DNA from 2 places in the Sporosarcina sp. OR05 genome. Region 2 is predicted to be linked to the other one. Evidence: a T-box and tRNA genes for the amino acid it is inferred to sense, from the RefSeq annotation. Region 2 holds a T-box; the other holds one or more tRNA genes.
The links. A T-box is a leader RNA that pairs with one kind of tRNA and senses whether it is charged. The one in region 2 lies ahead of ileS (isoleucine--tRNA ligase), so its partner is inferred to be a tRNA-Ile.

Region 1: it has a tRNA-Ile gene. The T-box ahead of ileS (isoleucine--tRNA ligase) is inferred to sense a tRNA for this amino acid. The anticodon was not compared.

Annotation. Positions count from the first base shown of each region.
Region 1 is NZ_JANKJL010000002.1:85-15,324, reverse strand. Features, by position in the region: gene NRI27_RS04310 (alpha/beta hydrolase family protein) at 1-634, opposite strand, end outside; gene NRI27_RS04305 (NUDIX domain-containing protein) at 624-1,088, opposite strand; gene NRI27_RS04300 (transposase) at 1,145-1,474, opposite strand; gene NRI27_RS04295 (putative motility protein) at 1,591-1,776, opposite strand; gene NRI27_RS04290 (Dps family protein) at 1,833-2,282, opposite strand; gene yidD (membrane protein insertion efficiency factor YidD) at 2,377-2,610, shown strand; gene NRI27_RS04280 (metal ABC transporter solute-binding protein, Zn/Mn family) at 2,724-3,842, shown strand; gene NRI27_RS04275 (o-succinylbenzoate--CoA ligase) at 4,046-5,479, opposite strand; gene menB (1,4-dihydroxy-2-naphthoyl-CoA synthase) at 5,580-6,398, opposite strand; gene menH (2-succinyl-6-hydroxy-2,4-cyclohexadiene-1-carboxylate synthase) at 6,400-7,239, opposite strand; gene menD (2-succinyl-5-enolpyruvyl-6-hydroxy-3-cyclohexene-1-carboxylic-acid synthase) at 7,232-8,944, opposite strand; gene NRI27_RS04255 (isochorismate synthase) at 8,937-10,322, opposite strand; gene NRI27_RS04250 (1,4-dihydroxy-2-naphthoate polyprenyltransferase) at 10,471-11,418, shown strand; gene NRI27_RS04245 (TraR/DksA C4-type zinc finger protein) at 11,644-12,378, shown strand; tRNA gene NRI27_RS04240 (tRNA-Glu) at 12,932-13,003, opposite strand; tRNA gene NRI27_RS04235 (tRNA-Ser) at 13,011-13,101, opposite strand; tRNA gene NRI27_RS04230 (tRNA-Asn) at 13,111-13,185, opposite strand; tRNA gene NRI27_RS04225 (tRNA-Ile) at 13,189-13,265, opposite strand; tRNA gene NRI27_RS04220 (tRNA-Gly) at 13,267-13,340, opposite strand; tRNA gene NRI27_RS04215 (tRNA-Phe) at 13,347-13,422, opposite strand; tRNA gene NRI27_RS04210 (tRNA-Asp) at 13,502-13,577, opposite strand; tRNA gene NRI27_RS04205 (tRNA-Met) at 13,580-13,654, opposite strand; tRNA gene NRI27_RS04200 (tRNA-Ser) at 13,855-13,947, opposite strand; tRNA gene NRI27_RS04195 (tRNA-Ile) at 13,967-14,043, opposite strand; tRNA gene NRI27_RS04190 (tRNA-Met) at 14,051-14,124, opposite strand; tRNA gene NRI27_RS04185 (tRNA-Ala) at 14,147-14,222, opposite strand; tRNA gene NRI27_RS04180 (tRNA-Pro) at 14,230-14,306, opposite strand; tRNA gene NRI27_RS04175 (tRNA-Arg) at 14,320-14,396, opposite strand; tRNA gene NRI27_RS04170 (tRNA-Leu) at 14,425-14,513, opposite strand; tRNA gene NRI27_RS04165 (tRNA-Gly) at 14,525-14,599, opposite strand; tRNA gene NRI27_RS04160 (tRNA-Leu) at 14,608-14,689, opposite strand; tRNA gene NRI27_RS04155 (tRNA-Lys) at 14,718-14,793, opposite strand; tRNA gene NRI27_RS04150 (tRNA-Thr) at 14,799-14,874, opposite strand; tRNA gene NRI27_RS04145 (tRNA-Val) at 14,897-14,972, opposite strand; rRNA gene rrf (5S ribosomal RNA) at 15,104-15,219, opposite strand.
Region 2 is NZ_JANKJL010000002.1:242,714-257,953, reverse strand. Features, by position in the region: gene pyrR (bifunctional pyr operon transcriptional regulator/uracil phosphoribosyltransferase PyrR) at 1-178, opposite strand, end outside; gene NRI27_RS05525 (RluA family pseudouridine synthase) at 881-1,795, opposite strand; gene lspA (signal peptidase II) at 1,795-2,268, opposite strand; gene ileS (isoleucine--tRNA ligase) at 2,431-5,193, opposite strand; T-box leader at 5,277-5,488, opposite strand; gene NRI27_RS05510 (DivIVA domain-containing protein) at 5,988-6,494, opposite strand; gene NRI27_RS05505 (YlmH family RNA-binding protein) at 6,583-7,359, opposite strand; gene NRI27_RS05500 (YggT family protein) at 7,394-7,681, opposite strand; gene NRI27_RS05495 (cell division protein SepF) at 7,707-8,165, opposite strand; gene NRI27_RS05490 (YggS family pyridoxal phosphate-dependent enzyme) at 8,162-8,857, opposite strand; gene NRI27_RS05485 (PRC-barrel domain-containing protein) at 8,930-9,172, opposite strand; gene sigG (RNA polymerase sporulation sigma factor SigG) at 9,262-10,041, opposite strand; gene sigE (RNA polymerase sporulation sigma factor SigE) at 10,138-10,848, opposite strand; gene NRI27_RS05470 (sigma-E processing peptidase SpoIIGA) at 10,838-11,692, opposite strand; gene ftsZ (cell division protein FtsZ) at 12,211-13,368, opposite strand; gene ftsA (cell division protein FtsA) at 13,407-14,690, opposite strand; gene NRI27_RS05455 (small basic family protein) at 14,784-15,155, opposite strand; gene NRI27_RS05450 (DUF881 domain-containing protein) at 15,158-15,240, opposite strand, start outside.

The DNA of each region.
Region 1 (15,240 bases), 240 kb from region 2:
ACACATTCTCATCTTTCATCCCATGAATGATGAGAATTGGTGCATTAATCTCGTTTACTCTAAATAACGCCGTCCGTTCCCGATAGGCATCAGGCATATTAATAGGCGTTCCGCCAATAACCCTTTTCATCATACGTCGCATATCTTTTCGCTCATTGTATGTGAAAATCACATCTGAAATCCCTGCCCAAGTGACGATGGAAGTAATGTCTTCACGTAGGATGGCGGTCCAAAGCGCCATGATTCCCCCTCTTGAAAAAGCGAAAAGATGGATACGATCTTGTTGAACATTGGGTTGATGCTTCAAAACATCAACAGCAAAGATCGCATCTTGCCTATCGTTTCCAGCAAATTCATCCCGTCCTTCGCCTCCTCGATTGCCTCGATAATAAGGCGCAAAGACGACAAATCCTTGTGACGCAAATTGGGCGATGCGAGCTGGCCGTACCATGCCGATATGTTGCATGCCGCCTCTCAAATAGACAATGCCTTCATACTTCCTGTCAGCTTTAGGAGTAGCAAGCATCCCTTTAACCCTTAATCCTTCTGACATATACGTAATTTCTTCCAATCGAATATGTGGATTGGGTGATGGATAGCCTCTTCTATGTATAATTGTCGCATTAGGAACCATTGGCATTCACCCATTGCCGAATTTTCTGCATGCCTGCATCTTTCATATGAAAACTCAAGGTTGTACAACCCTGTAATTGTTCATCCGTCAACCAAAAAGCCCCTTCTGTTTCATGCAATGTCGGCTGTTCGTCGATATGTGTCACGGTTCCTGTAAACACTGCCTTACAAAAGGGCTCTTCTCCATTGACAATGTATTCCGCAAAACGGACGAGATTCGTTATCGTTACCCCAGTTTCTTCGATTGTTTCCCGAATGGCAGCATCGATCACGGACTCACCTACTTCAGCTTTCCCACCAGGAAATTCAATTCCACGAATGGAATGACGAGTTAATAACCATTTCCCTTCGTGCTTCACAACAACGAGCACATGCCTCGCTTCCATGCCAAATCGATTCTCTCCAAACGTCAGCTCAACATGTGCTCCTTTTAAATCTTTGTAAGTTGTAATCATCGCCATCATCGTCCTTTCATTCCGATCAACGGACGAAAAACGAGCGGCTCGTTCATTTACGGAAGTGCCGGTCTTGTGAAATACGGCAGTCCTTCAATGAACTTTTTCGTTTCTTCATCCGAAAATTCATGGATCAATGCATAGATTTTCATTGTTTTGTCGTCTACTTCGTGGTTGTTCTTATCATAATGATAAGGGACGTACGGCAAGTGTGCACGTAAGAAATTCCTGAACTCCAACCGATCCATCTCTCTGAAGATCTGTTCAAATATCGGAAGAAATTCTCTACTCATTTCCACTTCGTACTCCCATGGTGATGCGTATTTATGCGGATAAACTTGCTGGCTTTGAACGGACACGTACATTTTCACTTTATCGCTTTCCATATGAACCCCACCTTTTTTTCGTAGTATGGTTCTTCGGAACAAAACGATTCATGTACAATTGTAGCAGAATAAAAAGCACGAATTCCTTCTCTCATTGGAATTCGTGCTTTTATCAGTTACGCCTTTTGATCGACGACTAATCCTTTATGAGGATGGGATGCTGTGGATGGCTGATTCGGTAAGCTTTGCAACATATCAGTTGCTGCAGTCGTATTCATTGCCATCGCTTTATGCATGACACTCAATTGAACAGTCGATTGCAAACTTCTCAATTGACTTGCCATAATGGAATTTAACTCCATTGTCCATTCCTCCTTTCACACTTCTATTATCGGAGGAATTGGATGAGGATGAAGGATTATTTATTATCTTCACCAAGAAATGCATTGAGCATCCATTGATGTTTTTCAATGCTTTGATAGACCGCATTCAGAATATCTTCTGTCATATCGTCTCCATTGTCAGCAGCGAACTCCATTCCTTTTTTCAAGGATTTCATGATTTTCGCAAAATCGTCTGCAATGGTTTTAACCATTTCTTCCGCATTTTCTTTGCCTGTCGCTTCTTTGACGACGGACTCTTCCAAATGCTCCTTTAATGTTGCAGTTGGTTCTCCTCCGAGTGTTAGGATTCGTTCAGCAATTTCGTCCATATGAAGCGTCGCTTCGTTATACAGTTCTTCAAACTTCTCATGTAAGGTAAAAAATTGTTTACCTTTTACATACCAATGATAATTATGCAGTTTTGCATACATTACCGACCATGTAGACACTTGCTTATTCAATTCCATCATCAATTCTTTACTCATTGTAAAACCTCTCTTCGTTTATAATGCTTCTCCCTGTTAATTTACCACTAAAACAAATAAACTAAACATACAACAGAAAGCAAGGTGTTTAGAATTGAAGGCCATACTAATCGGTTTCATCAAAATCTATCAAAAAATCATTTCCCCTATTATGCCACCGACATGCCGATTTTACCCAACGTGTTCCCACTATGGTGTTGAAGCGATTGAAAAACACGGTGCGCTAAAAGGAGCATGGTTAGCAATACGTCGAATTTCTAAATGTCATCCTTTTCACGAAGGTGGTTTTGATCCAGTTCCTGAAAAAAATGAGAAGATTGTTAAATGATTGTGCCGGCAATTGCCGGTTTTTTTCTTTTTTTATTGCCAAACTAATAATCATCTTGTATAGTAGGTATTGTTCAAATCGTAATCATTACTATTATTAGTCGGAGGTACAATATGAAAAGAACAAAATGGCTACTATTTATCGGGCTTGTTCTGACATTAATTGTCGGAGCCTGTGGGCAAACAACCAAAAATGAGGAAGCAACAACGGTGACTGATGGTACATTATCCATCTATACGACTGTTTACCCGTTACAATTTTTCACGGAACAAATCGGTGGAGAGCATGTCCATGTTCAATCCATTTATCCTGCAGGAGCAGATGAGCATACATTCGATCCTACCCAAAAAGATATGATGGCATTAGCAGATGCAGACTTGTTCTTTTATATCGGACTTGGTCTTGAAGGTTTCGTCGAAAATGCACAAAAGACGTTAAAGAGCGAACACGTCGAAATGATTGCCACTGCAGAATCCATTTCGGAAGATCGTTTAGGGGAAAATCACCACCATCATGATGAAGACGGGCATGATGAGCATGGTGAGGACGAACATGGTCATGGTGAAGACGGGCATGATGAGCATGGTGAGGACGAACATGGTCATGGTGAAGACTGGCATGATGAGCACGGTGAGGACGAACATGGACATGGTGAAGAAGGACATGATGAGAATAGTGAGGAAGCTCACCACGACCATGACCATGGTGAATTTGATCCACATGTGTGGATTTCTCCAACGTTAAGCATTGAATTAGCAAACTCCATTAAAGAAGCTCTCATCGCAAAAATGCCTGAGCAAAAAGAAACATTCGAAAAGAATTATGATGCGCTTGCTGATCAATTAATGGATTTAGATGAACGATTTGCTGACATGGCAAATAAAGCCCCATCCAAAACCTTTTTTGTATCACATGCTGCTTTTGGTTATATTGCGAATGCATATGGATTAAATCAAGTAGCCATTGCTGGGTTGAATTCCCAAAGTGAACCTTCCCAAAAAGAGCTTACAAAAATCGTTGACCAAGCAAAAGAAGAAAACATCCAATACGTGTTGTTTGAGCAAAACGTATCGTCCAAACTGACCGATGTCGTCCGTAAAGAAATCGGTGCAGAATCTTTACAGCTTCATAACCTTGGCGTCCTTACGCCTGAAGATGTTCAGAATAATGAAACCTATTTTACTCTAATGGAACGAAATTTAAGCGTTTTTGAACAAGCGTTGAGTAAGTAAAGAGAAACCAGTGCGAAGAAGGTAATCGCACTGGTTTTGTTTGTGGTAATTTTTAGTCCAAAGGTCATGAAATGGCGAGTACTTTGTGAACTTGATTGATAACTATTCAAATACAATCGAAAAGATTGTGAACTCGATTGATAACTTTACCGAACTACTCGAGACTTCATCCAATTTAACCCTCTAATACGCCACAAAACACATTACAACCATTCCTTTAATTTACGTCGTACTAATTTATTCGAAGCATTACGCGGTAACTGTTCGACAAAATGAAACGCCTTCGGAACTTTGTAGCCCGCTAAATGTTGCTTACAATAAGCCACTAGATCGCTTTCTACAATTTTACCTTTACTGACAATAAATGCAACGGGTACGCTTCCCCACTTCTCATCTTCTTGACCACAAACCCCAGCTTCCACCACGAGCGGATGAGAGGCCAGGATATTCTCAATTTCAGCAGGATAAATGTTTTCGCCTCCTGAAATGATTAGATCTGAGCGTCGATCGACGATAAAAAGATATCCATCCTCATCAACATAGCCAATATCCCCTGTTGGGAACCAGCCATCAGTTGTGGGACTAACTGCAGCTGCATGTCCGATATACCCTGGAGTTACGTGCGGCCCCGCCACAAGTACTTCACCGACTGCGTCATTAGCTGAAACATCAATTTTAATTTGATTGAAAAAGAGCGGTTTGCCTGCTGAACCGATTTTACTTAAAGCATCTTCAGCAGATAGAGTCGCTGTTTGCGAACTCGTTTCCGTCATACCATACGTTTGTAGGACGGGCAATCTTCGTTCTCTCGCTCTTCGTAAATAGTCAACTGGGATGGGTCCCCCACCTGCCAACATCGTTAAAAAAGCTGTTGAGGCATACAGATTTTGTTCTTCCATAACCATTAAAAGCCGTTGCAAACTTGCCGCAACAACCGACATTCGTGTCACTTGCCCTCGCTGTATCTCATCTGCAACTGCATACTCATCAAATTTCTCATACAGACGTACAGTCATGCCGTAAATAACGGATCTGGCTAAAATTGAAAATCCGCTAATATGAAACAACGGCATTGTACATAGCCAACAATCATGTTCTGTCAAGCCTAGATTCAGAACGGAAGAAAGTGCACTGGACGTATGGTTCTCCGCTGTTTGTCGGACACCTTTCGGAAAACCTGTCGTCCCTGATGTGTACATAATCGTTAGCGTCTTGGAAGGCATCCACCTATCCACGATGGATAATTCGGATTTGCCACTTGCATGTATATCGGAAAAAGACAAGATCGGTTTCGATAAATTAGTAAACTGAAATGAACTCTGATCATCCAATAATAGAGCTACCGCCTCACTATCGGCCAACTGCCACTTCAATTCACTAGATGTCAGCCGTGCGTTTAGCATCACAATCTCAAGTCCTGCTAACAAACAGCCATGGATCATCAACACCATATCCGGTGTTGATGAACCTAGTAACGCAATACGTTGCCCATCCTGTAACCCATTTGTCCGTAGTTTTTGAGCTATGTTTGTTGCTTCGTCCAACAGCTGACGAAATGTCCACTCTTTCTTGTCAAATGAAAGTGCAATTCGATTCGGAGTTAAATTTGCTCTTTGTACCAACCAATTTGGAATCATCTTTTTCACCTCTATTCATCAGAAAAGCTGTTGAAAAAAGTGTAGACAAAGCCATATTTGACTTTGTCTACACCATTTTAATGAGTGCCTTGGAGTTGCATCAAGGGAAACGTGGGAACTGACCAAAATCAGGTTTACGCTTCTCTTTGAATGCGTCACGACCTTCTTTCGCTTCGTCCGTTGTGTAATAAAGGAGTGTAGCATCTCCAGCCATTTGTTGAAGACCAGCTAATCCGTCCGTATCAGCGTTCATTGCCGCTTTAATGAAACGGAGAGCTGTCGGGCTCATTGCAAGCATCTCTTCACACCATTGGACCGTTTCATCTTCTAATTGTTCATAAGGAACTACCGTATTGACGAGTCCCATATCCAACGCTTGTTGTGCATCATATTGTCGGCATAGATACCAGATTTCTCTCGCTTTCTTATGTCCGATAATACGTGCTAAATAACCTGATCCATAACCAGCGTCAAATGAACCAACTTTAGGACCTGTTTGGCCAAAACGTGCATTGTCTGCAGCAATTGTCAAATCACATACTACATGCAATACATGTCCACCACCAATTGCATAACCTGCAACCATTGCCACAACCGGTTTAGGTATTACACGGATCAGTCTTTGTAAGTCTAATACATTCAAACGTGGGATCTCGTCGTCTCCAACATAACCACCATGTCCGCGTACAGATTGGTCTCCACCTGAACAGAAGGCTTTTTCCCCTTCGCCAGTTAGAATGATAACACCGATACTTTCATCATCACGCGCCCGTGAAAATGCATCAATTAGCTCCATAACCGTTTTCGGTCTAAAAGCATTACGCACTTCTGGACGATTAATCGTCACTTTACCAATTCCATTGTACTTTTCGTATTTAATATCCTCATATGTACGGATAGTTTCCCATTGACGTGTCATACTAGTGCTCCTCCTTTTGTATAGCTAAAATAAATTCCTTTACCATTGTAGCAAACAATGACGGTTTTTCCACGTGAATTGCATGACCTGCTCCAGGTACGATCGTATGTTTCCACAACGATGCAATTTCGTTCATTTCCCGGGCAATAGTGACAAATTTTTCATCTAACTCTCCAGTAATCAACAATACGTTTTCCTTTAAATTACCAATTAATCCCCAATACGATGGTTGACTACCTGTCCCAATTCCACGCAAGCTGTTTGCTAAGCCTTGGCCGCTTTGTTGTAACCGCTCGTTTCTAATTTGGATACGTTTTTCTTCTGGTAACTTTTTTTGGGATTGAAACAACGGGATGTTTTCCCAATTATCGACAAAAGGACGAACACCTTCAGCTTCAATCCTACACGCTAACTTTTCATCTGCTTGGCGTCTTGCAATTCGTGCTTCTTCTGTAGCTAACCCTGGTGAAGCACTCTCTAACACAAGTGCTTGGATTTGTTCTGGGTATTGAATTGTATAGGCAAGCGCAATGCGTCCACCCATCGAATAACCGACTAACACGAAGGATTGCAAGGACAGCTTTTGAAATAACATATGTAAATCAGCAATCTGCTCTTCCATTGCATACCGGGCAGGAGCTTCAGGTACACCTGTCATGCCATGTCCAGTCAAATCAACAGCAATTGTTCTGAACTCACTTCCTACATGTTCAAGAACTTCTCGCCAAGTCGTTGTTGCACCTGTAAACCCATGTAGAAAGACGATTGTCGGTAATTGTGCATCTCCGTTCATGACAACGTGAATCGGTAATTCACGAACAGTAATTGTCAATTCAACCAATCGTCTTCACCCTTTCAACCACATCAGCCCAATAAGCACGGTGATTTTGTACATTTACAGGTCTGCTTGTAAATACTTCGATGATGCGGATAGGTTTAACTTTGTCCTTCTGTATTTCCTGCACAAACTCTTCTTTTGCGTGAACGGACGCATACTGTGCATCATACATTGCACCAATATGTTCAAACGTCAAGCCGGTCGGTGTCCCAAATAACTCCTCGAAGTGATTTGACTCAGATGCTTGTGGTAAATAAGAGAAAATACCACCACCATCGTTGTTTAAGATCACTATGGTTATACTCGTTTCGTGAAAACGCGACACAATTAGGCCATTAACGTCATGGAGAAATGCTAAGTCCCCAATAAGCAAAAATGTAGGTCTTTTACGAGCACGTTCGATGCCAAGCGCAGTTGACACAACTCCATCAATCCCGTTTGCACCCCGATTGGCAAAAACCATGAGTTCCTTTTCTGTTGCACAGAAAAACGTATCGAGGTCTCGGATTGGCATACTACTGCTGCTTATTAAGTCACTGCCAGTAGGAAGATTATCTAGTAGACATTTCACAATGATTCCTTCGTCGCCTAACGTCCCTTCATAATGACGTGTACATTGTTCGGCTTCTTGATTAGCTGTCGCCCATAACTTTGCATATTCCGTACGCTGAAGTTGATCAACAGCTGTAAACAAAGCATGCGGTGATGCTTGTACATGGTGCGTAACTACACCTAGCGAATCACGGAATTCAGGAGACTCATCAAACACGACATAAACTGTAGGCTTTGTTTTCTTTAAAAAAAGAGACAATGGTTTGGACACCGGTTGTGGGCCAAAACGAATAACCGTATCAGGCACTGCGATATCTGCAAAATGCTCACTCTTTAGCAATGCATCATAATGGGCTATGCACAGATGAAGACAATCTGTCGGAACCTCTGAACGTAAATTGGACAATGGATCACATAGTACTGGCCATTGCAGGGATTTAGCAAAATGCCAAAATGCTTTTTTATCAAAATTAATCGGCATTTCACCTACAATAAGCAAACCTTTTTTTGCATTCGCAATTAGATTATTTAGCTGTCCCTTCATTGGCAAAGAAAGTTCATTCTCTCCTACAATACGTTCCATAAACGTTATCGATGGTGCAGGTCTATCAAAATCGATCAGTAATGGTTCACGTAAAGGGATGTTTAAATGAATTGGTCCGATTGGCTGTGTCATTGCGATAGCAACTGCCCGTTGCGTATGCCGTTCAAGAAAAGTATCCAATTCATCATTATCCTCAGCCAGCGGTAAATCCACACTGAATTTTACATGCTTGCCATACATATTCAATTGGTCGATTGCTTGAGGGGCACCGACACCTCTAAGTTCGTGTGGTCTATCGGCAGTCATGACAATTAATGGTATGCGTGCATAATACGCTTCTGTCACTGCAGGATGATAATTGGAGGCTGCGGTTCCAGACGTACACAAAAGGACGACAGGATTGCCTGTCGCCTTTGCTAAGCCAAGTGCAAAATAACCAGCAGATCGTTCATCAACTTGCATGAAAGTTTGTATGTGTTCATTCGCTGCAAATGCATAAGCGAGCGGTGTTGATCGAGATCCTGGACTAATGACGACCGATTTCACTCCAGCTTGCATCAAAGTCTGCGTTAATCGTAATACATGGTTGGTTAACACTTTTCGTTCATCCATTCAACTTTCCTCCAAGCGCCCTTAACACCGGTCTAAACTTGACCCAAGTTTCTTCATATTCTTCTTCAGCAACAGAATCGGCCACAATTCCTCCACCTGCGTACAAATATGCTTTGTTTCCATCCAACAATGCAGATCGTATGCCGACAGCAAACTCACCATTCCCTGCCGTATCAGTCCAACCAATTGGCGCTGCATAATAACCACGATCTAATCCTTCCTCGTTCCGGATCATGTCAAGAGCAACCGTCGTCGGGACACCACCTAATGCAGGGGTCGGGTGCAATGCTTGTACAAATGAGAAAATGTCACTCTTCTGCTTAATTGTGCCTTGAACAGGTGTGTGCAAATGCTGGATATCCCGGATTTTCATTAACTTCGGCACTTTCGGAACGCACACATCTTCACAATACGCCTCAAATACATCAGATATCATACTCACTACATGTTGATGCTCTTCGCGATTTTTCGGATCGCCTAACAATCGCTCACCTAATTCTCGGTCTTCTTGAGCAGTTTTTCCCCTACGAATTGATCCAGCGACACAAGCGGAATAGGCTTCTCCATTTTTCACCTCAATTAAGCGTTCAGGTGTAGCACCAAAAAATAAGGACTTTCCTTGTTGAAGTCCAAAATGATAACTTTCTTGTTGTTCATTTGTAATGGATTGCAATGTACGTGCAACAGATACCTCTTGTTCAAATTCAAGTTCAATTGCTCGTGCAATGACAACTTTGTCCGCTTTTCCGAGTCGAATTTTTCCAGTCACATTTTCAACAGCTTTTAAATACGCCTCTTTGCCACGCTCGGTTGTTGCAATGACTTGATTTGTATCTGTGAATGAAAGCTCCTCCACTTGTGCAGTATGAATAAGTCTATCCCGTTCTTCACGTAGTTCATCAAAAGATGATAAAACATCTTTTTGATCCGTCACCATGTTAATCGAAATGTACGTCTTCCCATGTTCAATCTTTAATTGAAAGGCCGGAACAATAAAATAAGCAGATGGGAAGCCATCCCATTCTGACGACCGTCTGTTCCGTTCATCGTATGAAAAACCACCAAACAGAACTGGCTCGATATCTTTATCTTCTTTTACTAACAGTGCACACAACTGCTTCCACTTACTTGCGATCTCCTCATAACGCTTGTCCTGCTGTTCACTGACAATTGTATAGGCATGCCCCACACCGACAAGCGTCATCGTCTTATCAGCATTTTGCCAATAGAACCGCTCGTTCTTATAGTGCGATGCACCTGCTTCGAAAAATGATAAAGGAGAAATCCTACCAACCTCCACTGTCTCAGTGAAAAACTGGGTATGAGGAGACAGTGGCACTTGTTTCGTGCTGCTGACATCCGTTATTTTGTAGCTCATCATTTTCTCTCCTTCAGTGTAATCAATTAAAATTCCGTTCACCATATAAGTTGTTTTATTTACATCTTACTTACATTATACCGAAAATCATAAGAACACGCATATATAATGCAAAGAAGGATACCTCTTTTCGTCGATTTAGAGTACAATGAATAACGGAAACCTTAGAATAGGAGAGAGGAAATTGCAACATACTATTAAAGCAGACACCGGTTGGCGAATTTGGTGGCAATTGACAAGACCCCATACGTTAACAGCAGCATTCGCCCCCGTCTTTTTAGGGACAATGATCGCACTCACATACGGCGACCTACATTTCCCATTATTTTTGGCTATGCTTATCGCAAGCTTATTCATACAAATGGCAACTAATATGTTCAATGAATATTATGACTTCAAAAGAGGTCTGGACACAGAGCATTCTGTAGGTATTGGTGGAACGATTGTCCGAAATGGCATTAAAGCTCAAACCGTTTTAGCCATCGCCTTGGCACTTTACGCTGTTTCCATGTTGATTGGTGTATATATCTGTTCCCAAACCTCTTGGGGATTAGCACTTGTTGGGCTTGTGTCCATGCTGATCGGATACTTATATACAGGTGGACCTTACCCAATCGCCTATACACCATTTGGCGAACTTGTTTCAGGTGTCGTCATGGGGATGCTGCTCATATTAATTGCGTTTTATATTCAAACCGGTACAGTAACCGCACTAGCCATACTGATTTCAATTCCAAGCATGTTGCTCGTTGCAGCAATCATGTTAGCCAATAACATTCGGGATCTTGAAGGAGATAAAATCGGAGGCAGAAAAACACTTGCCATTCTCGTCGGCAGACCCGCTGCCATTAAAATACTTGCGACGTTTTTCTGCATCAGCTATTTATGGGTGATAGGTCTTGTTATTCTTGGTCAATTGACACCATGGGCATTACTTGTTCTAATCAGTATTCCTAAACCGATTAAAGCTATTACAATCTTCCATGCACATCTTCTCCCATTGGAGGTAATGCCTGCGATGAAGCATACAGCAGTGACCAATACAATATTCGGTCTACTGCTTGGAATTGGTATCCTGATTGGACATTTGGTCTAAACACCCATCATTTATGTCAATAAAACACATACGAAACCGCATGATGTCAAAGTTTGTTATACTTTGCGCCATGCGGTTTTTTTGATTAAATCTGACGAAGTTATCGATAAATGTTTAGTTTCTCTACAGCATAGGGAATTGAATACTACTTAGCATTATTTCTTAGCTATGAACTTGCATGAAATAGACCATACTACGAAAACAATTTCAAAGGAAGTGCTAATCATGTTAACAGATCACCAAAAAACGTCTCTTCGAGAAGAATTATTGCAATTGCGAACGCAGTTAACGAAAACTGAACAAGAAACTGACATTAAACAATCCTCTCAAAATGATGTTGGCGAATTATCCATGTACGACAATCATCCTGGTGACATGGGAACCGAATTATATGAACGGGAAAAGGATATGGCGATTAATGTACATGCTGGAGATGAATTAGAAAAGATTGAGCACGCTCTAGAAGCGATGAACGAAGGTACTTATGGCTATTGTCAAGAGTGTCAAACAGAAATCCCCTACGAGCGTTTGGAAGCAATTCCTTACACGTCCTATTGTTACGAACATGCAACTGAGCGATCCATTCCTGAAGACCGACCAGTTGAAGATGAATTATTGGTTATGGCAAAGGCAAATTCCTTTGCAGATCGAAGAGAAGGTATACGGAGAGACAGTGAAGACAGTTTTCAAGAAATCGCCAAATCAGGCACATCAGAAACACCATCAGATTTTATAGGAGACCATGATGACTATAATTCTTTATATGACGATGAAATACTTGATGGGGCAGCTGACCAAATGGAGGAATTCGTCAGCACAGATATTACCGGAGAAAAACGCGGTTTTGTGCGATCAGAGAAATCTGAGGAATACGAACAAACGTTAGATGATGAAGGGTTGGAGTCATCCATGGGCAATATCCCTTATCATCAAAAAGATAGCTATTTGAATGAAAGATGAGATGGTGATAATATGTTGAAGTCTACTGTTATTACTATTGACCCTGTAAAAGCAATAAAACCGTCAGTTCCTTTTCAAAGGGGCATGACGGTTTTTTCCTTAAAAATATAGCTAACTCAACGCTCCCTTCCTCATATCAACTCCAGACAACGAAAAAAATTGCATCCATATTGAACGAAGGAAACACTCTTGTATACTAGAGCTCAAGTAAACGATACGCTTTTAGCAATCAATACTTTATAAACTGTTCATCCGTCGATGTAACGAAAGTAATACGGATGCAGCGCTGAGGAAATTGAAGCATCCAGCATATTAAAGAAGCAACAGGCCAATCCATATCCATCAAGTGATCAATTGCACGATGTTAGGAATCGTAATTAATTGTCTAAATTGAGAGGAAAGGAAAGGGCAAGAGCAAAACAGAGAAAACACATGATGATGAATATGCCTACATGTATTATATTGAATTTGTACAAACACTCCAAGAAATATTATAGAAACAAAATAAAAAGAACTGCATTCGTATAAATGAATGCAGTTCTTTTTCTAGTTATGACCCCTACGGGATTCGAACCCGTGTTACCGCCGTGAAAGGGCGGTGTCTTAACCGCTTGACCAAGGGGCCAACAATATGGCGGAGAAGGAGGGATTCGAACCCTCGCACCGCTTTCGCGATCTACACCCTTAGCAGGGGCGCCTCTTGAGCCACTTGAGTACTTCCCCGAGTTAATATGGCTCCGCAGGTAGGACTCGAACCTACGACCGATCGGTTAACAGCCGATTGCTCTACCACTGAGCTACTGCGGAATATGGTGGGCCTAAGTGGACTCGAACCACCGACCTCACGCTTATCAGGCGTGCGCTCTAACCAGCTGAGCTATAGGCCCATGGAGCGGGTGAAGGGAATCGAACCCTCATCATCAGCTTGGAAGGCTGAGGTTTTACCACTAAACTACACCCGCAAATAATGGTGGCTCAGGACGGAATCGAACCGCCGACACAAGGATTTTCAGTCCTTTGCTCTACCGACTGAGCTACTGAGCCACAAGTGACTTAGAAAAAAGTTTCTATCTTTTAAGATCAACCTATTCTAAAATCGAAATCTTTATGTAGTACTAAAGAATGGCGGTCCCGACCGGGATCGAACCGGCGATCTCCTGCGTGACAGGCAGGCATGTTAACCGCTACACCACGGGACCTTTGGTTGCGGGGGCAGGATTTGAACCTGCGACCTTCGGGTTATGAGCCCGACGAGCTACCACTGCTCCACCCCGCGATAATATTAGTTGTAGGAACTTTAAATCCTACGCATTCGGTATTTCGTGAGACTTTGTTGTAATTTCCTTTTAGGAAATTACACAAATCACATTCTGCGTGATGTGATTTGCTCCACCCCGCAATAATATTAGTTGTAGAAAATTTAAATCCTACGCTATCAGTGTTTCATAAACCTTCCACTACTGTTTTAATACATTATGGCGGAGGAAGAGGGATTCGAACCCCCGCGGGCTTTAACACCCCTGTCGGTTTTCAAGACCGATCCCTTCAGCCAGACTTGGGTATTCCTCCGTATTCACTATTCAAATAGTGGTGGACCTTGCAGGACTCGAACCTGCGACCGGACGGTTATGAGCCGTCTGCTCTAACCAACTGAGCTAAAGGTCCTTTAGGATGGCGGCAGAGGGGATCGAACCCCCGACCTTACGGGTATGAACCGTACGCTCTAGCCAGCTGAGCTACGCCGCCAAGAAAAGTAATAATATTATATTGGTGGAGCCTAGCGGGATCGAACCGCTGACCTCCTGCGTGCAAGGCAGGCGCTCTCCCAGCTGAGCTAAGGCCCCAATATGATGGTCGGGAAGACAGGATTCGAACCTGCGACCCCTTGGTCCCAAACCAAGTGCTCTACCAAGCTGAGCTACTTCCCGTCGTTAAGCTTAATGGCGCGCCCGGCAGAAGTCGAATCCACAACCTTCTGATCCGTAGTCAGACGCTCTATCCAATTGAGCTACGGGCGCATATCGATGTTTCATTGACTAAAAATAATGGTGCCGAGGACCGGAATCGAACCGGTACGGTAGTCACCTACCGCAGGATTTTAAGTCCTGTGCGTCTGCCAGTTCCGCCACCCCGGCAATTATTCATATGGAGCGGAAGACGGGATTCGAACCCGCGACCCCGACCTTGGCAAGGTCGTATTCTACCACTGAACTACTTCCGCATTGAAAGTGCGGGTGAAGGGAGTCGAACCCCCACGCCTTGCGGCACTAGATCCTAAGTCTAGCGTGTCTGCCAGTTCCACCACACCCGCATAATTGGTTCAAAACAGAATTTATAAATGGTGAGCCATGCAGGATTCGAACCTGCGACCCTCTGATTAAAAGTCAGATGCTCTACCGACTGAGCTAATGGCTCAAAAGTGGTGCCGGCGAAAGGACTTGAACCCTCAACCTACTGATTACAAGTCAGTTGCTCTACCAGTTGAGCTACACCGGCTAAGTGTAATGTATAGATAATATGGTGGAGGATGACGGGTTCGAACCGCCGACCCCCTGCTTGTAAGGCAGGTGCTCTCCCAGCTGAGCTAATCCTCCATGGTTTAAATGTGATAAGCTGTGCACTTCTTTGTCAGCTTCATTCACTCAATCGTTTCTTCGATCCACTTGCTACTTCGCTTTAAACGGAAGTTGTCCTTGCGTGCTGCATTATGTAATGAATCTTGCAGGCCCGGCGACGTCCTACTCTCACAGGGGGAAGCCCCCTACTACCATCGGCGCTGAAGAGCTTAACTTCCGTGTTCGGTATGGGAACGGGTGTGACCTCTTCGCCATCATCACCAGACCTTCGTCTCGTTCAATGAGG
Region 2 (15,240 bases):
TTCCTTCAATTTGCGCGATTTTGTCTGCTAGGCGTTTTGCTAGGATGGCGCCTCTCGTCTTAATGCCTACTAAAATACATTGATCGATCCCCTTATTCTTCTCAATGATTTCATGGGCTATTCTCGTCACTGCACGAGTAATCGCTTGTTCGTCAAGGATTATCGCTTTTTCCGTCATGTCTTCCCCTCCATTATTTTCTGGTATCAGGTATACAGGATTTCTGCTTTTGCATCTGAGGTCTGCAGGATGCAGATTATGCAGTCGTTGCCACACGACGTGGCGAACTTAGACTGCGTTCCTCTACTGTGCAAGCGCCCTCCGCTTTTGCATCGGCTAGCTCCGGGCGCTAGATGCTCGGGTCATAAGCCAGCCCTGCTGCACGGCAAAGTGCGCCGTTTCGCATGTCCGTCTTATGCCTGAGGTCTGCAAGATGCAGATCATGCAGTCGTTGCCACACGACGTGGCGAACTTAGACTGCGCTCCTCTACTGTGCAAGCGCCCTCCGCTTTTGCATCGGCTAGCTCCGGGCACTAGATGCTCGGGGTCATAAGCCAGCCCTGCTGCACGGCAAAGTGCGCCGTTTCGCATGTCTGTCTTATGCCTGAGGTCTGCAGGATGCAGATCATGCAGTCGTTGCCACACGAGGTGGCGAACTTAGACTGCGTTCCTCTACTGAGCAAGCGCCCTTCGCTTTTGCATAAAAAAAACCTCCTGCCGGAATGGCGGGAGGTTTATGTGCAGAAAAAAGCATACAATGGATAGACGTATAGCCAGGTATCCAATCGTACTTCCGTGCAACCTTCCCAGCCTCTCTGGACTGTCTTTAAAGGTATCGCTATTCAATTTCTGTTATTAGTATAGTGGGCAGTTTGAACTTTGTCAACGCTTTTCATTTTGCAATTGCGTAAGGAGTGTTTGAAAATCCTCAGGCAATGGTTGTGTGAATTCATAGTACTGCCCATTACGCGGATGCTCAAATCCGATTGTTCCTGCATGTAACGCTTGTCCATTAAATTCTATCGTCTTCTTAGGACCGTATTTTGGATCACCCGCTAATGGATAACCAATATATTTCATATGCACACGAATTTGGTGTGTTCTACCTGTTTCCAACTTACATTCTACAAGTGTAAAATTACCAAATCGCTCAAGCACTTTGAAGTGGGTTACGGCATGTTTCCCATTATCGACGATTGTCATACTTTGTCGGTCTTTTACATCCCGACCAATCGGCGCATCTATCGTTCCTTGATCATGTGGAATATGACCGTGGACAAGCGCTGTATAGACACGCGTCACTGTTTTGTTAACCAATTGGTTGACGAGTGACACATGTGCAAGATCATTTTTCGCTACCATTAACAAACCTGACGTATCTTTATCAATACGATGAACGATTCCTGGACGCATGACACCATTTATGCCCGAAAGGTCTTTCACTTGATACATGAGTCCATTTACTAGTGTCCCGGTAACATGCCCTGGCGCAGGATGGACAACCATTCCACGTGGTTTATTCACGACCAGAACATCCTCATCCTCATAGACAATATCCAAGGAGAGGTCTTCTGCAACGATATCTAGCTCTTCCGGTTCAGGTTCGATAATTACGATATGATCGCCTATTTTTACTTTGTAATTTTGTTTTACTGAATGTTCATTCACTAACACAGCACCATCTTTTACCCATTGCTGTATTTGGGTGCGTGACCACTCGGGATTGACTGTCGATAACACTTTGTCAATCCGCCCATTTCCGTTTTCCTCTGTAATTACAACTTCAATTGGTTCCATTATGTCACCTTTTTCTTCTTTTTTTCATCTACAAACACATGAATAATCATTAAAACGACACCAATTGTTAACGCGGCATCCGCTACATTGAAAATCGGGAAATCGTAGTTGATGACAGGAATGAGTACATCCACGAAATCGACGACTTCCTTCCTCCATAACCGATCGATGAAGTTACCAACTGCCCCACCTAACAGAAGCATGAGACTACTGCTGAGTAAAGGAGAGCCTTTCGCTTCTTTGTGAAAGAAATATATGATACCGGCAACTACTACAACCGTTACAATGTAAAATAACCACATTTGACCTTCCAACATCCCCCATGCCGCTCCTTTATTGCGATGAGAAAGGAGCCCAACATACGGTTCAACAATCGATATTTTTTCACCTAAGTTCATATTTTGTACGACCAGCCATTTTGTCCATTGATCAATTAGAATAATGACAATCGCGATTCCATAATAGATTAACACTCCAAAAACCCCCGTCCGCCAGTTTCTGTTCCATTTTACCACAAATAGAGTCACATGATGAAATTGCGACTACCTGGTCAGCTCGCTATCAAGGTAACAACAAAAAAGGCTGTTGTACCAATGGCATTAAGCCATGGTTACATACAGCCTTACCTTAATTGATTAGGAATAATATTCTTTTACAACGTTTGCACAGCGCGTACAAAGTGTTGGATGATCTACATCAGTATTCACAGTTTCTGAAATTGTCCAGCAACGTTCACATTTCTCTCCATCTGCTTTCTCAACAAGAACAGTCGCCGCATCCAGTTTTAACGCATCAGCAGCAATATCACTTGCTTCTACTTCAACAAACTTTGAAACGATGAAGAACTGTGCATAGTCGATATCTGTTGCCTTTAAGACGTCTGCGTATTTCTCTGGCAATGCAAGTGTCACTTTCGCTTCAAGCGATTTTCCGATTACTTTTGCATTCCGTGCTTCCTCTAGCGCTTTCAACACATCGTCACGGACTACCATTAAGACGTTGAAGCGTTCACGGAGCGCACTCGCCACTTCCCCGTATTCAATTGCTTCAGGCATATCTGTCAATTGAACACTTTCTTCTTCCACATCGGCTAAATAAGACCATAATTCATCTGTCGTATGTGGGATGATTGGTGTTAACAACTTCAAGAGTGCAAGTAACGCATCATACATAACCGTTTGCATTGCACGACGGTGAGGATGGTCTGCCCCTTCAATATACACAACATCTTTTGCGATATCTAAGTAGAATGAGCTGAGCTCTCCCGTACAGAAATTGTTCACGGCATGATAAACACCTGCAAACTCATAGTTTTCATAAGCTGCTAGGACATCTTTAATCATATCCTGAAGCTTCACATACACATATTGGTCAATCGGACGCATTTGTTCAAATGCCACGCGGTCCTTCGATGGTGAGAAATCAGCGACGTTTCCGTGTAGGAAGCGCAGTGTATTTCTAATTTTACGGTATACTTCTGAAACTTGTTTAAAGTTCGAGTCTGACACTCGTACATCTGCCGTATAATCGACGGATGATACCCATAGACGAAGAATGTCTGCACCGAGTTGGTTCATCACTTTCGCTGGAACAATTGTATTTCCAAGTGATTTACTCATTTTACGCCCTTCTCCATCTAACGTGAAACCATGGCTTAACAAGCCTTTGTATGGAGCAATTCCATTAATGGCAACGCTTGTTGTCAAGGAAGAGTTAAACCAACCACGGTATTGGTCAGATCCTTCTAGATAGAGATCAGCAGGATAGACAAGATCTTCTCTTTCTTCTAACACGCCTTGGTGGGTAGATCCAGAATCGAACCACACGTCCATGATGTCCGTCTCTTTCGTGAAGAGACCATTCGGACTACCACTATGTGTGAAGCCTTCTGGTAACAAATCTTTTGCATCTTTTTCAAACCAGATGTTCGATCCATGTTCACGGAACAGTTTAGAGACATGGGCAATCGTTTCATCTGTAATAATTTCTTCGCCGTTTTCAGCGTAGAATACAGGAATCGGAACACCCCAAACACGTTGACGGGAAATACACCAATCACCACGATCACGGACCATGTTATAGAGGCGCGTTTCACCCCAAGCTGGCGTGAACTTCGTATTGCGAATCGCCTCAAGCAATTCATCACGGAATGATTGAATGGAAGCAAACCATTGCGCTGTTGCCCGGTAAATGACCGGTTTCTTCGTGCGCCAATCATGCGGATAGGAGTGAGTAATGAAAGATAGCTTTAATAACGCTCCGACTTCTTCCAACTTTTTCGTCACTTCTTTGTTTGCATCTTCATAGAACAATCCTTCAAAACCAGGTGCTTCGTCTGTCATGACACCACGGTCGTTCACAGGAGATAAAGCGTCAATCCCATATTGTTTTGACACATAGAAGTCGTCTTCACCATGACCCGGTGCTGTATGGACACATCCTGTACCCGCTTCAGCCGTTACGTGTTCACCTAACATAACAAGTGAATCGCGGTCATACAATGGATGTTTCGCAACGACGCGATCTAGCTCAGAACCTTTTAATTCACTGACAACTTCATATGATTCCCAACCGATTTCTTTTGCAACAAATTCGACGAGGTCTTTTGCTAATAAAAACTTGTTTCCTTCCACTTCAACAATTACATATTGGAAATCAGGGTGGACAGAAATACCGAGGTTCGCAGGAATCGTCCATGGTGTTGTCGTCCAAATGATAATCCGCACATCTTCCGCAACGACGCCGCGACCATCATGAACTGGAAATGCTACATAAATGGAAGGTGATTTCTTATCCTTGTATTCAATTTCCGCTTCTGCAAGAGCAGATTCACTGGAAGGAGACCAATAAACCGGCTTCAATCCTTTATAGATGTATCCTTTTTTCGCCATTTCACCAAACACTTCAATTTGTCGTGCTTCAAATGCTGGTTTTAATGTGATATATGGATTTTCCCAATCTCCACGCACACCAATCCGTTTGAATTGTGTACGTTGGTTATCGATCTGACTGTACGCATATTCCTCACACATTTTCCGGAACTCTGCAACTGATAGTTCTTTACGGTTTACCCCTTTGTTTACTAACGCTTGCTCAATCGGTAAACCGTGAGTGTCCCAACCTGGAACGTATGGCGCATGGTAGCCTGACATCGACTTATGACGGACAATCATATCCTTCAATACTTTGTTTAGAGCGTGCCCCATGTGAAGATCGCCGTTTGCATACGGAGGACCATCGTGAAGCACGAAAAATGGACGACCCTTCGTTCGCTCCTGGACTTTTGTATAAATGTCCATTTCTTCCCACTTCGCTTGCATATCCGGTTCTTTGTTCGGTAGGTTTCCACGCATCGGGAAATCCGTTTTAGGCATTAATAATGTGTCTTTGTAATCCATCCATGTTTCCTCCTTCATGTCTTGGCAAAAATACGAATCGTTGTTTCACGTGCATCGAAGAAAACAAAAAATCCCCATCCCAATAAAGGGACGAGGACTTCTGCTCGCGTTACCACCCTAGTTGCAGCACAGTTGTGCTACCTCTCAGAACACCATAACGGGGTGTTTCCGGGATTGCTTTTCTTCAATCCGGCTCTAGAGTGATTTTCGTCTTCGATGCATCGACCAGGCTTTCACCATCCCCGGCTCGCTTTAACAAGTTATCGAAAAGTACTCTCTCTATCATTGCCTGTCTTTACATATATGGTACTCATTATATGCGTGCTTGAAAAGAAATGTCAAGCACGTATACGAACAACAATTTGTTCATTGCAACAGTTGCCTTAATAGACAATTACCGATTGAAAACTCATGTGTTGATGAACCCGTTTGCTTGCGTTCCGGCGCACGCTTTCCGCGGGGCACGGGTGAGCCTCCTCGTCCGCTTCGCTCCCTGCGGGGTCTCACCATTCGTGCTATACCCCCGCAGGAGTCGGCGCCTGCACTCCAGCCAACTAGCTTGTGCTGACAACTTATTTTCCTCTCAACTTAAAAAATGCTCATCAGGATTGGAGCAAAAGGCGGCGAAGTGCAAAGACGTGCTCTCAACGTTCCGCTTTTGTTCACCAAAAGCTGTTCTCCGTTAAGAATATTTCTTGCAGGAACAACGGGAGCACAAGACCCTGGACTGGGCGAAGCGAGGGAATAAATTGCTCAGTTGGTTACTCAACAAACCGATTGCATTTAGTCTTTTATCACTCTTCATCTGCTGCAGTTTCCAACAGCTCAGATTCAGGTTCATATTCCATCAATTTGTCCCAGTCGTCCATTTTGATCATGTCCAGTTGCGCTTCAACTAACATTCTGAAACGGTTGCGGAAAACTTTGGATTGCTTCTTCAAATCTTCAATATCGATCGCAATTTTCCGCGCACGAGACAATGCTTCATTGACAATACGATCAGCGTTCTTTTCAGCTTCTTTAATAATTAACTTTGACTCTTGCAGTGAATTCCGGCGAACGTCTTCTGCAGCTTCTTGTGCAATCAATATGGATTTCTGTAGTGTCCCCTCAATTGTATTGAAATGGGAAATCTGTTCTTTCGTTTCTTTTAGGTTGTTTTTCAGTACTTTATTTTCTTCTAAGACATTTTCGTAGTCTTTCATGATTTGTTCTAAAAACTCATTTACTTCATCTTCATCATAACCGCGAAAGCCACGGCTAAATTCTTTGTTATGTATATCGAGTGGTGACAAAGCCATTCGTACGTTCTCCCCTTTCAATTGCTATAGTTCCATTATACATATCCTGTTTAGATAAAACAGCAGTTTTTAACCACTTTCAGAAAAATCATTCTAACTTACCAATAAGCAGACGAATTTTATCTTTTTTCGTACGGCCTTCAATAGACAACACTTTAAATCGCCCAAAGCCCCTTACTGAAAGGCTGTCCAATTCGTTCAACTCAAAGGCTTGCGTACTTCGGATGACATGATTCACTTTCACTTTATCGCCTTGAATAAGTGCTACCGCTTTTTGTCGCGGACTCTTAATAAGTGACGCGACAACTGTATCTAAACGCAATGAACTGATGATATGGAGTTCTTCCTTCCACTCTTCATTCATTTCAAGTAATGGTACAGCATCTTCCAGTAGTTCAAGTCGAATTTTTGATTTTCCGATAGCTGTAAAGTTTGCCTTCATATAGTCTTTCAATTCAGATGCAACTGCCATTTGGACTTGGTCTTCGTGCAATCGAATATCCCCAAATTTAGATCGATCAATGCCAAGTGACATGAGTGATCCTAAAATATCTCGATGTTCTAATTGCATAAACTTAGCAGGGTACTTCACTTGAAAAACGACAATTTGAAAATCATCTTCCGTTGGGACAAAATAATCCGGATAGATTAATACCCGTTTACGTTCCGCACTTGCGAAAGTTCCAAAGCCTTCAACTGACAATCCGGCACCTTTTACAACCGATTCCACGATAAACTGCTGTCTCGGATCGAGAAAGCCCGTAAGTTTAGGCGAATATGTATCTTCCACTTCACGTGTCCATCCGATTACGGTTTCAATGAAAGGCTGCTCGTCTTTTCTGAAATGTTGTATAATTGCATCCATCGTTTACGACTCCTTGTTCTGTATAGAAAAAACCTCACACTAGTGAGGCAATGATTACGTATACTTGACGGACTCCCGCACGAATCAAATAGTTGAGTACGAAAATCGCAACGATCGGTGAAATATCAATCATACCAATCGGTGGAATAAATTTACGGAAAAACCCTAAGTATGGTTCTGTTATTTTCCCAAGAAACCTTCCAAAAGTCGTTTCCCTCGTTGAAGGTACCCATGACATCAAAATATAGATGATGAGGAGTATGGAGTAGATATCGATTACATTCATAATCACATTAAAGAACATTGCTAAAAAAAGTTGCATATTTATTATTACACCTCATCCGATTCTATCGTTCAAAAAAATCCGAAATGGACCCTGCCACTTCTACGTTCTCCGGTACGCATAAGAAAATATCCGTACCGACGCGTTGAATATCGCCGCCGAGCGCATAAACAGTTCCACTTAAGAAATCTACTATGCGAATTCCTTGGTCACGCTCTATTCTTTGCAAGTTGACGACTACTGCACGCTTGTTTTTCAGGTGTTCTGAAATATCTTGTGCTTCAGCGTATACACGCGGTTCAAACAACACAACTTTTGAAGATTTTTGCAGACTTTGCAAACTTACAACCGTTCCAGGTTGTTGCGTTTCCGTCGACTGTTGCTTTCTTGCAGGTGTCCTCTTCGGCTGTTGAGGGACAGGCTGCTGCAATTGCTGTTGTTGCTCTCGCACCGGTTGTTCTTGTTCATACGCTTCTTCTTCATCTAAATAAAACCACTTTTCGAATCTTCTTTTAATGCTCATTGTTCTCCCTCACTCTCCGTTCCGACTAATGCGGTACCGATTCTAACATGAGTTGCACCTTCTTCAATCGCTATGGCAAAATCATTGGACATACCCATTGACAACTGTGTACACGGAGCATGTTCCATATTGGCAGCTGCCATTTCATCTCGTAATTGACGAAGCGAACTAAATACAGATTTTAGAACATCCTGATCTTCTGTAAAAGGAGCCATTGTCATTAACCCGATCACTCGGATTTTATCAAAAGTAGCAAGTTGTTGTAAAAAAGCCCGCAGTTCATCTGGAGAGACACCTGACTTTGACTGTTCACCCGAAACATTTACTTGAACAAAACAGTCGATCGGTGCACTTGCTCGTTTTTGAATTTCTTTTGCTAAACTGATTCTGTCCAATGAGTGAAGGCAATGAATATCATGAATGACATCTTTCACTTTTCTACTTTGGACATTGCCGATATAGTGCCAACAAACAGCTGAGGATTGGATATCCTGACGTTTTGCCAGCAAGCCTTCTGGGCGATTTTCTCCAACATGTAAAATCCCTAAATCAATCACTTCTTTTGTTCTCTCAGTAGAAACTTGCTTTGTAACAGCAATGACAGTAATATCTTCCCGGTTTCTTCCCGAGCGTTCACATGCTGCTTGAATCTCTCTTTCAATATGTTGGATGCGCTCTTGAAGTTTTCCCATTTGCAATCACTACTTTTCTGCTTACTTTGCTTTATTGTACCAAGTGAGTGCATACTAATCAATGATAAGCCACTAATTATCAAGCTTTTTGCCTACTAAAATGATATCTTTTCCAATCGTTACAACATCGTTATACTTAATTTGTTTATAATCTTTCATTTTGGGCTCAAACAACAAACTACGCTCTGCTCCACCTACTTGGAGCATATCCAACTTCCCGTTCTTCATATCAATTGTGGCATCTTGCACAAATCCAAGAAAAGCGCCTCTTTTGACTTCAATAACTTCTTTTTTTTGCAACTCTGAAAAACGCATATTGTTCCCCTCCCTTTTTAACAAGATATGCTCAACGACAGAAAAAAACGCAATGCACAAGAAGCTGTGCGTTACGTTTTTCTCAACAGTCATTCGTTTTCCATACCTTCTTTAATAATTTGAATTGCATTTTTCTCCAACCTCGATATTTGAGCTTGAGAAATACCGAGTTCTTTTGCGATTTCAGTTTGTGTCTGCCCTAAATAAAATCTTTTTGACAGAATCATTTGCTGTCGTTCTGTCATGCCAGATACCGTTTCTTTTACCGAAACATACGTTAACCAACGATCTTCCGAAACTTTTTTATCCTGTAATTGATCCATAATATAGACGGGGTCACCGCCATCCCCATTCATTGGTTCGTGCAAGGACATTGGATCTTGAATTGCGTCTAGTGAAAATAAAATATCGTCTTCAGGAATTCCCGTAATTTCTGCCAAATCGGATATTTTAGGCTCCTTTTGGTGATCATTGATAAATTGTTCTTTTGCTCTAATCGCTTTATAAGCTATATCTCTTAGAGATCTGGACACCCTAATGGCATGGTGATCCCTTAAATGTCTTTTGATTTCACCAATGATCATTGGAACAGCGTACGTCGAAAAACGAACGTTATGTTTCAAATCAAAATTGTCGATGGACTTTAGCAAGCCGATGCAACCGACTTGAAAAAGATCGTCTGCCTGCTCTCCTCTGTAAGCAAATCGTTGAACAAGGCTAAGGACTAGGCGCAGATTCCCGATGACTAACTCTTCCCTAGCTGATTCGTCACCACTTTGTAATCGGATAAACGTTTCCTTCATCACTTCGTTTGTCAGTAATGGCAAATTGGACGTATCGATTCCGCAAATCTCAACTCTTGTACGCATCATTCGCTTTTCCTCCACATTCTGTAGATGACTGTACGAAATAGTTTGTCCTCAGACATGTGGAATATGCGAAACTCGAATCGCCAATTTCAACCATCAGGCAATTGGATGATTTAATCGATCACGAAGTTCTGAGATGATTTTCTTTTCTAAGCGCGAAATATAGGACTGTGAAATTCCAAGTAATTCTGCAACTTCTTTCTGTGTCATTTCCAATTCCCCCGTTAAGCCAAAGCGACATTCCATAATATATTTTTCTCGCTCATCAAGCGTACTTATTGCCTCAATCATATGTTGTCTTTCCAATTTCTTCTCAACATCATCCAAAATAATGTGCTCATCAGTACCTAATATGTCGGAAAGTAATAATTCATTGCCATCTGCATCTGAATTCAGCGGTTCATCAAAAGAGATTTCCGATTTGGTTCGATTGGTTTTTCTCAAATGCATAAGAATTTCATTTTCAATACATCTTGATGCATATGTCGCCAGTTTAATATTGCGATCACTTTTAAATGTTTCAATCGCTTTTATAAGGCCAATTGTTCCGATACTAATTAAATCTTCAATATGTGTATTCGTATTATCAAAACGACGTGCAATATAAACGACGAGTCGGAGATTTTTTTCGATTAACGTATCGCGGGCATCCATATCCCCTTCCATAAATGCTCGGATTGTTTTCGCTTCATCTTCACGTGATAATGGTTTCGGTAGCGATTCATGGCCGCCTATATAATAGGTACCACCTTTTCTTCTAAAGAGACTTTTAATGACCGACAACCATTTTTTCATTTCATGCCACATAACTAGTTCCCCTTTCGTTTGTGATAAACTCCAGTGCAGATACATGCAAAATGGCTTGAGCACCTTCCGGATAACGACGATCTTGTTTCGTCAGCACAAGATAACCAGCTGGCAATTCACATCCTTCCGTAATCGTCCAACGATCGAATTTAAACCCTACTGCCCATGAATTTCCCTGAACGGTTTGAAGTCGTATTAACCGGACCATCTGCTGATAATGCTTCGGAAAAACGGATAATTGCGGTACGCCTTTAGGGTCCCATGCTTGTAGAGGTTCAAGCAATTCGCTTGGGATTATCGTTTTCACAGCTTGAAAGGAAACAAAATGAACGGCTTCGCCTGTGAGGGGCTCCGTACAACGATTCCCAGTATCAACAAAAACGGATACCGGCACATCTTTGTCCCATATCGTGAGCATCGATTCTGCTGCATACGTAGATAATTTACGAGCTAGTCGAACATCCAACCACTTCGTCTTAAAGACAGCTAACGCTGCATAAGCTAAGATTGCGCTGACAAAAATCATAGAAGGACCGGTCACAAAAATAAATCGTTCCGTAAAAACGGTCAGCAATCCGCCCGCAAACAGCGCTCCAATCAATACGATGAAAGCTTTGTTTCCCCAAGCAGTAAACGACACCCCAAAAGCACAGAACACCATGAAAGCAAATGCGATAAAAAGAGCAATCCAGGAGTCGGGGAATAGCGTGACGGGTACAGCACCAACGAGAGACGCCAATAAGAGACGTTTCCAGGAAGCTTGTGCCGTGCCCATCCGATCTGCAAAAGATAAGATCGCGAAATTAAATAGCATGTTGATCGCTATGATGATTTCCCCATACATCCAATCGCCCTCCTTGAACGTAAGGATAACATTGTAGTCGTGCAATGTTTGTCGGAACGAGGATAAAAATTACGTAAAAATTCGACAACATCTTAAAGTTCTTTATGGAAACCACAGCCGGAAGGAAGTTTTGCATTTGCGATTTGTAACCTGAAGCCCTCGTAGCGTTGTGATGCGACGGCTTTACATTGTGGTGCGATTTGTTTACGTTGCGATGCGAGCTCTTTACGTTGTGATACGCTCGGAGCGTTGTGATGCGACGGCTTTACATTGTGGTGCGATGCATTTACGTTGTGATGCGAGCTCTTTACGTTGTGATACGCTCGGAGCATTGAGATGCGACGGCTTTACATTGTGTTGCGATGCATTTACGTTGCGTTGCGAGCTCTTTACGTTGTGATACGCTCGGAGCTTTGAGATGCGATGCGGTTACGTTGTCATGCATGGCTCTTTTTCTTTACAAACGAAAAAACTCCCCAGTCTCCATAGTAGGAAACTGAAGAGTTCTATCAATTTAATTATCGACGACGGTTGCGAAGGAATGTTGGAATATCGAGTGCGTCGTCCTGTTGGTTCGTTTGTTGCTGTCTTGCCGGTTCGGATTGTTGGAACTGTTGGGTTTCTTCTCTACGCGAATGCGTTGGTTGCGCTGGTTGTTGCGTTTCGCGTTGGCGAGTTGCTCCAAATCCTGGATTTCTTGTTGTTTTTGATGGATTCAACTGCTCTTCGTTAAAACCTGTTGCAATAACCGTTACAACGATTTCATCTTTTAAGGAATCATTGATAACCGATCCAAAAATCATATTTACATCTTCATCAGAAGCAGATGCGACGATGTCAGCAGCTTCTTGGACTTCGAACAAGCTTAAGTTAGAACCGCCTGTAATGTTCATCAGTACACCTTTCGCGCCATCGATTGACGTTTCAAGCAACGGGCTTGATATTGCCTTCTTGGCAGCTTCTGCAGCACGATTTTCCCCTGTAGACATACCGATTCCCATGAGGGCAGAGCCTTTATTCGACATAATTGTTTTCACGTCAGCAAAGTCTAAGTTAATTAAACCTGGTACGGCGATTAAATCTGAAATACCTTGTACACCTTGACGCAACACGTTGTCCGCTTCTCTGAAAGCTTCCAACATTGGCGTGTTCTTGTCCACAATTTCAAGAAGTTTATCATTCGGAATGACAATCAATGTGTCAACAGATTCTTTCATCGCTGCAATTCCACCGATTGCTTGCGTTGAACGCTTACGGCCTTCAAATGTGAATGGACGAGTAACAACGCCAACAGTCAATGCACCTAAGTCTTTTGCAACTTGAGCGATAACAGGAGCTGCACCAGTACCCGTACCGCCTCCCATACCAGCTGTTACGAAGACCATGTCTGCTCCGCGTAACGCTTCTTCAATTTGCTCACGGCTTTCTTCAGCCGCTTTCTTACCGACGTCTGGATTTGCACCTGCTCCTAACCCTCTCGTCAACTTACCACCAATTTGCAATTTCACTTCAGCTTCCGATAAGTTAAGTGCTTGTGCATCTGTATTCACAGCAATGAATTCGACACCTTGCACACCATGTTCTATCATTCTATTAACAGCGTTATTCCCGCCGCCACCGACACCAATCACCTTAATTACGGCAAGTGCATCGATATTCGTATCAAAATCCAGCATTGTCTCTCCTCCTAATCCCTACTGAAAATACTCTCTTTTTACTCAAAGAATCCATCAAAAAATCTTTTTGTTTTACTCATTAAACTCGGTTTTTTCTCTTTGTCTGGCACTGCCACCTTCTTTTTAGGAGCAGAAGGATAATCCATCTCGCGATTAGCCGGAACAGTTGTAGATTCCGTTGAAATACCAAAATACGTATCTTCCATATTAGCATAACGGATAAGGCCTACAGCAGTCGAATACATTGGTTCGCGTACACCGATATATTCTGGTGTATGTATCCGAACCCTCGTTTTCAACACGTGTCTAGCCAATTGAAGAATACCTTCGAGTTTTGTCGTACCACCTGTCAATACGATACCACCCGGTAAATCTTGAATACCCATCCGATAGAGTTCTTCCAACACCAGTTCAAACAATTCTTCTAATCGGACACCAATGATTTCCGATATGTATCTTTGACTATATTGATCTTTTGAATCCGCACCGATAACAGGTACCTCAAACAATTCGTCGTCCGAAGCATCGTCATAGAAGGCATGTCCATACTGGTGCTTAATCTTTCTTGCTTGCTCTGTCGGGGTCTTTAATATGATTGACAAGTCTTTCGTGATATGGTCACCCCCTACAGGAATGACAGCAGTGGATACAAACCGATTATCGCCGAAAACAGCAATTGTCGTGGACCCGCCACCAATGTCAATGAAAGCTGTTCCGTGATTCACTTCATCATCCGTCAATGCAAACGTTCCAGAAGCTAAAGGTTGCAAATAGATTTCACGTATCACAAGACCTGCTCTTTCCACACAGCGCAAAATATTATGCACTAACGTTTTAGAGGTTGTAATGAGTGTTCCATCCATTTCAAGACGGACCCCAATCATCCCTCGAGGGTCTTTAATTTCATCGTAATCATCCACGATGAATTGTTTTGGAATGATATTGACGATTTCCCGTTCAGGTGGCACGGACATGACTTGTGCAGATTTCATGACACGGTCTAAATCGTCATCCGTAATTTCCCTGTTCTCCGAGTTAACAGCTACAACACCTTTTACGTCTTGTAGCAATACGCCGTTTGCAGGAATTCCGAGGACGACATCTCTAATTTGCATCCCTGTCATCCGTTCCGCCTGCTCTACTGCTTTTTTAATAGACTGGACAGTCGCATCGATATCAATAATTGTTCCTTTTCGAATACCCGCAGATTGTACATTACCAACCCCGATTACGTGGAGGGAACCACCATCCACTTCTCCAATCAGCACTTTGACTGAAGAAGATCCTATATCCAATGATACGTATGTTGTAGATTGACTCAATTCCCGGCACCCCCTATTTCGATCCTTACCTTACATTCTATTGTATAATCGCCATATTGTCTAAATATTTTCTCCATCCTATTCTCAATCCTTTCATTCCTGCTCCTGAACTTCAGGAGACTTGTTGCGCGCAGACCATTTCGTCAATAAAAGTCTTCGTATGACGGCAATGTTTTGGAACAACCTTACACCAAATGCGAAGATGGCTGCCAAGTAGAGATCTACTCCTAAATGGACACCTAAAAATGCGAGACAAGCGGCCAATAGGATATTGAAAAAGAAGCCCGATATGAACACCTTGTCATCGTAGATTTGCTGTAAATGTGCTCGTATGCCTCCGAATAATGTGTCTAGCGCAGCGAGTACAGCAATGGATAAATAATTACTATACACTTGGGGAATTTGAATATCGGATAATAATCCTAGCGAAACTCCTAATAGTAAGCCTAAAAGTGGCAACCACATCGTCAATCCCCCTTCGATAACTCATTCAAATAGAGATTTTCAAACTGTTCTGGCCAACCTCTAATCATGATATCTTCTTCAGGAG